One region of the Dickeya fangzhongdai genome, then DNA from elsewhere that is predicted to be linked to it. Evidence: predicted binding sites of a transcription regulator. Region 1 holds the regulator's gene; the other holds the start of a gene.
The links. Region 1 encodes CRP, which controls carbon source genes, mostly activating them, when cyclic AMP is high. Its sites were predicted from a motif close to ATGTGANNNNNNTCACAT; they were not measured.

Region 1 (5,291 bases):
TCAGGACGCGCCCGTCACGCTGAACGCCGCGGCGATCGTCTCCGCGCCGTTGATGCTGGAGCCTTGCAGCCACCGTCTGGAGCACGGGTTTTCCCGGCTGTACCAGTCGTATCTGCTTAATCTGTTGCGCCGCAGCGCCTTGCGCAAACTTTCCGCCTACCCCGGCAGCCTGCCGATTTCCGCCGAACGGCTACGTCAGGTACATCGCCTGCGGGAGTTTGACGACCTGGTGACGTCACAGCTGCATGGGTTTACCGGCGCGACGGACTACTACCGGCGCAGCAGCGCGCTGCCGCGGTTATCGCACATCCGCCAGCCGTTGTTGATCATTCAGGCCAAAGACGACCCGTTCATGACGCCGGCCGTGATCCCCGATACATCGCAATTGCCGGCCAACATCGACTACCAACTGACGGAATGCGGCGGCCATGTCGGCTTTGTCGGTGGGTCGTGGCGCAAACCCGAACTGTGGCTGGAACACCGTATTCCCGACTGGTTTACCCCTTATCTGGAGCAGAACGCATGATCATTCCCTGGCAAGAACTGGCGTCGGAAACGCTGCAAAACCTGATTGAATCGTTCGTCCTGCGCGAAGGGACCGACTACGGCGAGCAGGAGCGAACGCTGGATGAAAAAGTGGCCGATGTACGCCAGCAACTGGCGCAGGGCGACGTGGTGTTGGTCTGGTCTGAACTGCATGAAACCGTCAATATCATGCCCCGCAGTCAGCTCAGCAGCGGTGAACGGTATCAGCCCTGAATCAATCGCTTAAAAACGTAAATTGGCGTGTCACCGCGGTATAAACATGCTAACAATTATCAGATATCTCTGACCGGAGTTGGCACCATTCACCGGAGGTTGCACCATTCACCGGAGGTTGCACACCATGTCGCACCAGCATCCAATTATCGCGGTCACCGGCTCCAGCGGTGCGGGGACCACCACCACCAGTCTGGCGTTTCGCAAGATTTTCCAGCAACTGAATCTTCGCGCCGCGTTGGTGGATGGCGACAGCTATCACCGTTACACCCGGCCGGAAATGGATATGGCGATCCGCAAGGCGCGGGATTTGGGCCGCCACATCAGCTATTTCGGGCCGGAAGCGAACGACTTCTGCCAGCTAGAACACTCCTTTATCGAATACGGCCACAGCGGCACCGGCCAGACCCGCAAATACCTGCACACTTACGACGAGGCGATTCCCTACAATCAGGTGCCGGGCACCTTCACCCCGTGGGAGCCGATGCCGGAACCGACCGATCTGTTGTTCTACGAAGGGTTGCACGGCGGCGTAGTCACCGACCAGCACGATGTGGCGCAGCATGTCGACCTGCTGGTCGGCGTGGTGCCGATCGTCAACCTGGAGTGGATTCAAAAGCTGGTGCGCGATATCAACGAGCGCGGTCACTCCCGCGAAGCGGTAATGGATTCCGTCGTACGTTCGATGGAAGATTACATCACCCACATCACTCCGCAGTTTTCCCGCACGCATATCAACTTTCAGCGCGTGCCGACGGTGGACACCTCCAACCCGTTTGCCGCCAAAGCCATTCCGTCGATGGACGAAAGTTTTGTGGTCATCCACTTTCAGGGGCTGGACCACATTGATTATCCCTACCTGCTGGCGATGCTGCAGGGTTCGTTCATTTCCCACATCAACACGCTGGTGGTGCCGGGCGGCAAAATGGGGCTGGCGATGGAGTTGATCATGATGCCGCTGGTGCAGCGGTTAGTAGAAGGTAATCATATTGATTAAGCGACGCGGCGGGCGGTGAAGTTAGCCGCCGCGTGCAGGCAATTCAGTCGAGCGCGATCACTTCATGGCTGTGGGTAATCGTCACCGCCTTCTCCAGCATCAGCGCCACGGAGCAGTATTTCTCCGCCGACAGCGACACCGCGCGCTCTACCGCCTTGTCGTTCAGCCCCTTGCCGGTAACGATAAAGTGCAGGTTGATGGCGGTGAACAGGCGCGGCGCTTCCGCACGGCGTTCAGAGGTCAGACGCACTTCGCAGTCCGCCACATCATGACGGCCTTTCTGCAGGATAGACACCACATCAATGGCGCTGCACCCGCCTGCCGCCATCAGCACCATTTCCATCGGGCTGGGGGCTTTATCGCCGGCGTTACCGTCCATCAGCAACTGATGTCCGGACGCGGATTCGCCAAGAAACGTTAACCCTTCAACCCATTTCACCCGAGCCTGCATAAGTTTGCCCTCAATCAATTATTTTTGAAATTTTACACCGCTTATGTACAAAAAAGCCTGATAATCAGAGCTTAATCATGCTGAAGCGAGACAACACAAGACACTACACTCAACCTGTGTTACAAACGAAGAAGTAAACCGGTGTATGTTGAGCCTCTGCAAGACCCGCAGCCGGCTTACTGGCGTCATCCGATAGACAGCCTCAGTATATTTATTCCCTGACGTCATTCCGCCAGGACGGAATTGAATTATAACTATGTTATCACGCCGTACAGGGAACTCTGAGCCCTGTGATTTGCGCAGTGAATTACAACAGAGGATAACAGCGAATGGTTCTCGGCAAACCGCAAACAGACCCGACTCTCGAATGGTTCCTTTCTCATTGCCACATTCACAAGTACCCATCGAAGAGCACTCTGATTCATCAGGGTGAAAAAGCAGAGACGCTTTACTACATCGTGAAAGGCTCGGTTGCCGTGCTGATCAAGGATGAAGAAGGCAAGGAAATGATTCTTTCTTATCTGAATCAGGGCGATTTTATCGGCGAACTTGGCTTGTTCGAAGATGGGCAGGAACGCAGTGCGTGGGTCCGGGCGAAGACTGCCTGCGAAGTCGCTGAGATTTCCTATAAAAAATTCCGCCAGCTGATTCAGGTCAACCCGGATATTCTGATGCGGTTGTCCTCGCAGATGGCGCGCCGCCTGCAGGTGACCTCGCAGAAAGTCGGCAACCTGGCGTTCCTCGACGTTACCGGTCGTATCGCGCAAACCCTGCTCAACCTGGCCAAGCAGCCGGACGCCATGACCCACCCGGACGGCATGCAGATCAAGATCACCCGACAGGAGATCGGCCAGATTGTCGGCTGTTCCCGCGAAACCGTCGGTCGTATCCTGAAAATGCTGGAAGATCAGAACCTGATTTCCGCCCACGGTAAAACCATCGTGGTGTACGGCACCCGCTGATTATCATCCACCGGATCAACATCAGCCGGATCAAAAAGAGCGTGCCCAGGCACGCTCTTGTCGTTTTAGTGGAAAGAAAAACCGCGGCTTACGCGCCTTTCACCACCCGCTCCACTGCTTTTCCGAACAGCGCCATGCCTTGATCGATCTCTTCCGGGGTAATCACCAGCGACGGCACGAAGCGAATCACGTCCGGCCCCGCCACCAGAACCATCAACCCCAGATCCGCCGATGCCGCCAGGAAATCCCGGGCGCGGCCATGCCAGGCCGGTTTCAGCTGCGCGCCCAGCAGCAGCCCCATGCCGCGGATTTCGTCGAAAATATCGTACTGCGCGTTGATACTCTCCAGCGCGGACACAAAGCGCGCATGGCGATCCACCACTCCGGACAACACTTCCGGCGTATTGATCACATCCAGCGCCGCTTCCGCCACGGCGCAGGCCAACGGATTGCCGCCGTAAGTCGTGCCGTGGGTGCCGACCGCCATTACCGACGCGATCTCTTCCGTAGTCAGCATCGCGCTGATCGGGAAACCGCCGCCCAGCGCTTTGGCGGTGGTCAGAATGTCCGGCGTGATGCCGTAATGCATATAAGAGAACAGCTTGCCGCTGCGGCCCATGCCGCACTGCACTTCATCAAACACCAGCAGCGCCTGATACTGGTCGCACAGCTCGCGAACCCCTTTGAGAAACGCCGGCGTGGCAGGCGTGATGCCGCCTTCGCCCTGAATCGGTTCCAGTACCACCGCGCAGGTGTGGTCATCCATCACCGCTTTTACCGCATCCAGATCGTTAAACGGCACGTGCACGATGTCCGCCGGTTTCGGGCCGAAACCATCGGCGTATTTCGGCTGGCCGCCGACGGAAACGGTGAACAGCGTACGACCGTGGAACGACTGATAAAACGAAATGATCTTGGTTTTGTACGGGCTGTGGCGGGTAATGGCGTAATGACGAGCCAGCTTGAATGCCGCTTCGTTGGCTTCCGCGCCGGAGTTGGCGAAAAAGACGCGGTCGGCAAAGGTCGCATTAATCAGTTTGGTGGCCAAACGCAGCGCCGGTTCGTTAGTGAACACGTTGCTGGTGTGCCACAGGGTTTCGCCCTGCTCTTTCAACGCCGCCACCAGCGCCGGATGGCAGTGCCCCAGCGCCGTCACCGCGATGCCGCCGGAGAAATCGATATATTCCTTGCCCTGCTGATCCCAGACACGGCTCCCTTTGCCTTTTACCGGCACAAACTGCGCGGGTGCATAAACCGGAAGAATTACCTTATCGTAAGTATCCCGTGTTACTGCTGCTTTCTCTGTCGCCATTTGCTGCCCCGTTGTGATATCCGTGGTTTTCGAGTGAAAATATAGTCATTAAATATGCATAAAAAATCAAAAATACGCAATCATTAATCCGACATGCCCTAAATAGGAAGGGCCTGGTAATAACGCCGGCACACCTGCAACGTGAAGCATGACGGGTATAAAGCCGGATTTGCTCCCACTATCCCTCTATAAATCAAGGAAATTCTTCAGTAGCTGATGCCCCTGCTGGCTGAGAATGCTTTCGGGGTGGAACTGCACGCCTTCCAGCGGCAACGAGCGGTGACGCACTCCCATGATCTCATCCATTCCGGCGTCGTTCTCGGTCCAGGCGGTTACCTCAAAACAATCAGGCAGCGAATCCTGTTCCAGAATCAGCGAGTGATAACGGGTGACGGTCAACGGGTTTGCCAGCCCGGCGAACACGCCGCGGCCGGTGTGCCGCACCGGCGAGGTTTTGCCGTGCATCACCTGACGGGCGCGCACCACCCGTGCGCCAAATGCCTGCCCCAGCGCCTGATGCCCCAGGCACACCCCCAAAATCGGCAGCGTGCCGGCAAAATGGCGGATAGCCGCCAGCGAAATCCCGGCTTCATCCGGCGTACAAGGGCCGGGGGAAATCACCAGTCGTTGCGGCGATAACCGCTCGATGTCCGCCAAAGTCAGCGCATCATTACGCCTGACCAGCACCTCCGCCCCCAACTCGCAAAAATACTGGTACAGGTTGTAGGTAAAGGAGTCGTAGTTGTCGATAAGTAGCAACATATCTTTATCTATCAGCGGGTGAATGGCGTTACGCTCGTCGTAGACATC
Region 2 (5,291 bases), 1.2 Mb from region 1:
ATGCCCATAGGCGATCGAGCCGCCCCGCACATTGAAGCGCTCCCGGTCCACCTCCCCCACCGGCGCGCTGCGCCCGAGTTTATCGCGGGCGAATTCAGCGCTGGCGAACAGGTGCAGATTAGCCAGTGTTTGAGCGGCGAAGGCTTCATGCATGTCGATCAGCGCCAGATCATCGAGCCGGATACCAGCCCGATCGAGCGCCAGCGGGGTGGCGTACGCCGGCCCCGCCAGCATGTCCTGCTGTACCGGAATAGCGCTGAACGCATAGCTGCGCAGGTAGCCAAGCGGCGTCAGTTTCAGTTCGCTGGCGCGGGATTCGCTCATCAGCAACACGGCGGCGGCGCCGTCGGTTAACGGCGAACTGTTGCCGGCGGTCACGCTGCCGTAGCGACGGTCAAAGGCAGGTTTCAGGCGGGAATACTGTTCCGGCGCGCTGTCGCGACGAATCGTGTTGTCTTCATTAATCGCCTGCTTATATGGCGGCACCCAGGCGGTCATCACCTCGTCACGCAGTACGCCGTCGGCCCAGGCCTGCGCGGCGCGTTGATGGGAGAGATGAGCGAACGCATCCTGCGCATCGCGGCTGATACGGTAGTCTTTCGCCATCTGCTCGGCGGTATCGCCCATGCGCAGCCCGGTGGAATACTCCGCCACGGCGGGCGCCACCGGCAGTAAATCCCGTGGCCGCAGGCGAGCGAATAACGCCAGCCGCTGGCGGAAGGTTCTGGCGCGCGAAAGATCGACCAGCGTACGCGCCAGCGCCTTGCTGACGCCGATAGGCAGCACGGAAGCCGAATCAGCGCCGCCGGCGATGCCGATGTCGATAGCACCGGCCAGAATGCTTTCCGCCACGTTGGCGACCGCCTGGAAGCTGGTGGCGCAGGCGCGGGAGACGCTATAAGCATCGGTATGCACGCTCATGCCGCTGCCCAGCACGATTTCGCGGGCGATATTGGGCGCCTCCGGCATCTGAATTACCTGCCCGAACACCAGTTGCTGCACCAGCTCCGGTTCGACGCCGCTGCGAAGCAACAGCTCATTGACCACCAGCTTGCCCAGCTCCAGCGCCGGAATACCATGATAAACCGTTGCCTGCCGGGCAAATGGGGTTCTCAGCCCACTGACAATCGCAATGCGGTCGCCACGCCGGGTGACCAGCGGCACTACTTCGCGTTCGCGCATAACCATTCCGTTCATCCCTTTTCAGAGACCGATGGGGTCTGAACTCATTGTTAACCTGAAGATTACATTATGCAAACAAGCAGATACCAAACAGCGAGCCGCGCCACGCTTCCGGGCGCTCATACGCAACGGGAATAAGGCGGCAAAGATAATGAAACAGAAAGAATAATGAGGCGGGAAGACTCGGGGAATGCGGCTGATCTCAGCGAGTCAGCCGCAAAGCGAAGGCAAGCACGCCGCTATTGATCGCGGTTAACGTGATCGCGGGCTAGCTCAGGATGGCCGGTTAGCGCAGGCCCAGCTGGAAGATCAGGGTTTCAGCCTGGCAGCTAAACGTGAAATCCATATCCAGTTTGAATCCGCCTTCCGCCTCGGACAGACGGGCGTCAATCACGCAAGGTTCGGATTCAACCGAACGGGCTTTTTCCGTCAGTTGCTTCTGCGTCTGTTCCGCGTCGCTGCGGTGGGGAAATACACGGCTGTAAGATGCGGTGCAATCGGTGTTATCCATTACGGTTCCCACATCCACACAGCAACAGGCGGCGGTTTCTTCTGCGCTACATTTGTTAATCGCGTTTGTCATGGCAAAACTCCTCTGCGGCGACAGGCGCCTCCACAATCGGAAGCACGCTATCCATCTATTCTGCCCCCATTTTACTCACCACAGCCGTCTATCACTAGCACTTACCGATTAAAGGGGTATTACGTGATGTAAATCACATCTTAACGTTATTTTTCAATGAAATAGGCTAAATCATCTAAACATAATCATGACATTTGTTAACTGGATCTAATTTCTGAATCATTTTTGCAACATTTGTGGAACTGAAAGAAAACATTTCATCGTTTTACTTTTATACTTTTCGCAACTGGTCTGATTTGTCAGCCCATTAACCCCCCCTACAATGCGCGTCCCTTGTTACACGCTTAACAAAAATTACAAACGTTCAGTGAGGTTTCGGTCATGAGCCAGAAAGTCCTGTTAAAGAAAACATCACTTGCTGTGGCGCTGGCGCTAATGGCATCCAATGCAACCGCTGCAGGTTTCCAGTTGAATGAGTTCTCCTCATCCGGCCTGGGGCGCGCCTTTTCGGGTGAAAGCGCCATTGCAGACAATGCGACCTCCGGCAGCCGCAACCCGGCGACCATGACGATGTTTGATCGTCCGGCCTTTTCCGGCGGCGTGACCTACATTAACCCGGACATCGACCTGCGCGGCTCCAGCAGCACCGGCCGTGACGCCAGCGCAGACAATATTGCGCCGCACGCCTGGGTGCCCAACCTGCATTTCATCATGCCGCTGAACGAGCAGTGGGCGGTAGGCGCATCCGCCACCACCAACTTCGGTCTGGCGACTGAATTCAGCGACAATTTCAGCGCCGGTTCCATCGCGGGCAAAACCGACCTGAAAACCTCCAACCTGAATCTGAGCGCGGCCTATCGCCTCAACCAGCATTTCAGCTTTGGTCTGGGCGTCAACGCCGTGTACGCCGATGCCAAGATTGTGCGTAACGCCGGCGAAGTCGGTCCGGCGCTGGGCGTACGCTCAACGTCCGAGATCACTCATCTGGATGGTAAAGAATGGGGCTATGGCTGGAACGCCGGCATCCTGTATGAACTGGATAAAAACAACCGCTTCGGCCTGAGTTACCGCTCCAAAGTCGACATCGACTTTGATGGTTCCTTCCGAAGCGACCTGGCGGCGCCGCGCGGCACCAGCGGCGCCACCATCCCCGGCAAGCTGACGCTCAACCTGCCGGAAATGTGGGAGCTTTCCGCTTACCACCGCGTCGCCCCGCAATGGGCGGTTCACTACAGTCTGGCCTACACCAGCTGGAGTTCCTTCCAGGAATTGCGCGCCACCGGCAGCAACGGCCAGCAACTGTTCCAGAAAGACGAACGCTTCCACGATGCCTACCGCATCGCGCTGGGCACCACGTACTACTACGACGACAACTGGACTTTCCGCACCGGTATCGCGTTTGACGACAGCCCGGTACCGGCCGACAAACGCACCATCTCCATCCCGGATCAGGATCGTCTCTGGCTGAGCGCCGGCACCACCTACGCCTTCAACAAAGACGCCTCGGTGGATGTGGGCGTGTCTTACATGCACGGTCAGAAAGTGACGATTCACGAAGCCGGCGTCGCGGCCAACCTGCCCTCTTACACCTTTACCTCTAAAGGCCGGGCGTGGTTGTACGGCGTGAACTTCAACTACAGTTTCTAACCCGGGTACCTAACCCGTATTCGTAAAAAAGGCCGCTATCGCGGCCTTGAGACTGTTGACAAACAGTTCTGTGTCTTGTGAATGGTGAAGTTTGTCCGGTCAGTGAATAGTTTCGTGCAGGATAAGCGGTGTCATTTCTTTGCTGCTTCATCGCACGCACGACAAGGAGAGGTTCAAACGCCACCTCTCCTTGACCACTGGCTGGGGGCTAAACTGTGGCGCTGCACGCTACCTTCGGCGTTCGCCTTCGCTGTTCGGGCCGCCAGTGACGTGCTCCCAGCACGGCACTGGCTTTCGCGACGTCCTGTCGCTCACCCGGCGAAGTCGCCCACCTCAGCACAGTTTTTGATGCCGGAAAAATGCTTCATCCTGTACTTAAGGGCTTTGTCAGAAATCTGAAGGCCGCTATCGCGGCCTTTGGTTTTATGGGAAGTCGGCTATGCCGGCGGTATTATTCCGGCTTCACTTCCATATAGTTCAGTTTCAGCGTGCTACTGGTGTAACCGCGGATCTTGTTGGTCAGGTCGATATTGCCTTCCAGTTTCTGGCCGTAAGACGGAATGATTTCCTTCAGTTTGGCCTGCCATTCCGGCGTCGCAACCTTATCCTTGAACACGGTCTGCATCAGGCTCAGCATGATCGGCGCAGCAGTGGACGCACCCGGCGACGCGCCCAACAGCGCGGCGATGGAGCCGTCTTTGTCGCTGACAATCTCGGTGCCCAGCTTCAGTACGCCGCCCAGATCTTTGTCTTTCTTGATGACCTGTACGCGTTGACCCGCCACCGCCAGACGCCAGTCAGACTGTTTGGCCTGCGGGAAGTACTCTTTCAGCGCGGCAAAACGGTCATCGTCGCTCATCATTAACTGACCGATCAGGTATTTCACCAGATCGAAGTTATCGATCCCCACATTTACCATCGGCATAAAGTTGGAGGTGTTCATGGACGAGAACAGATCCCACAGCGAACCGTTTTTCAGGAATTTGCTGGAGAAGGTAGCGAACGGCCCGAACAGCAACACCTGCTTGCCGTTGAAGATACGGGTATCCAGATGCGGTACGGACATCGGCGGCGCGCCAACCGAGGCTTTACCGTATACCTTGGCGAGATGGCGTTTTACGATGTCCTGATTATCGGTGACCAGAAACTCGCCGCCGACCGGGAAACCGCCATAGTTGCCCGCTTCAGGAATGCCGGATTTCTGCAGCAGTTGCAGCGCCGCGCCGCCGGCGCCGATGAACACGAACCTGGCTTTGATCGCGCTTTCTTTACCGCCGTTTTTCAGGTCGGCAACCACTACGTCCCAGGTTTTATCCGGGTTGCGCTTGATGTCGCGTACTTCGTTGCTCAGTTTCAGGTTGAAAGTCGTATGCTGTTTCAACCCATCCACCAGTTGGCGGGTGACTTCGCCGTAGTTGACATCGGTGCCGATCGGCATACGGGTGGCGGCAATCTTCTGTTGCGGATCGCGCCCTTCCATCACCAGCGGGATCCACTGCTTGATCTGATCCGCGTTGTCGGAGAACTCCATGCCGCGGAACAGGGTGCTGTGCTGCAGCGCCTGATAACGTTTGTGCAGGTAATTAACGTTGTCGTCGCCCCACACGAAGCTCATGTGCGGCACGCTATTGATAAACGACGACGGGTCTTTCATCACATTGTGAGAAATTTGATAAGACCAGAACTGACGGGAAACTTCGAACGCTTCGCTGATTTCGACCGCCTTGCTGATGTCAATCGAGCCGTCGGCTTTTTCCGGCGTGTAGTTCAGTTCCATAAAAGCGGAGTGGCCGGTACCGGCGTTATTCCAGCCGTTGGAGCTTTCCTCCGCCACATTATCCAGACGCTCGACCATGCTGATGGTCCAGTTCGGCTCCAG

Region 2: a site for CRP is predicted at 1,887-1,904, ahead of CVE23_RS15015 (YfcZ/YiiS family protein). Genes of this name have one in related genera too.

Annotation. Positions count from the first base shown of each region.
Region 1 is NZ_CP025003.1:4,540,072-4,545,362, forward strand. Features, by position in the region: gene CVE23_RS20395 (hydrolase) at 1-526, shown strand, start outside; gene CVE23_RS20400 (YheU family protein) at 523-759, shown strand; gene CVE23_RS20405 (phosphoribulokinase) at 887-1,756, shown strand; gene CVE23_RS20410 (OsmC family protein) at 1,800-2,207, opposite strand; gene crp (cAMP-activated global transcriptional regulator CRP) at 2,537-3,169, shown strand; gene argD (bifunctional acetylornithine/succinyldiaminopimelate transaminase) at 3,258-4,481, opposite strand; gene CVE23_RS20425 (aminodeoxychorismate synthase component II) at 4,668-5,243, opposite strand.
Region 2 is NZ_CP025003.1:3,387,361-3,392,651, forward strand. Features, by position in the region: gene fadI (acetyl-CoA C-acyltransferase FadI) at 1-1,182, opposite strand, end outside; gene CVE23_RS15015 (YfcZ/YiiS family protein) at 1,469-1,765, opposite strand; gene fadL (long-chain fatty acid transporter FadL) at 2,147-3,412, shown strand; gene mqo (malate dehydrogenase (quinone)) at 3,864-5,291, opposite strand, start outside.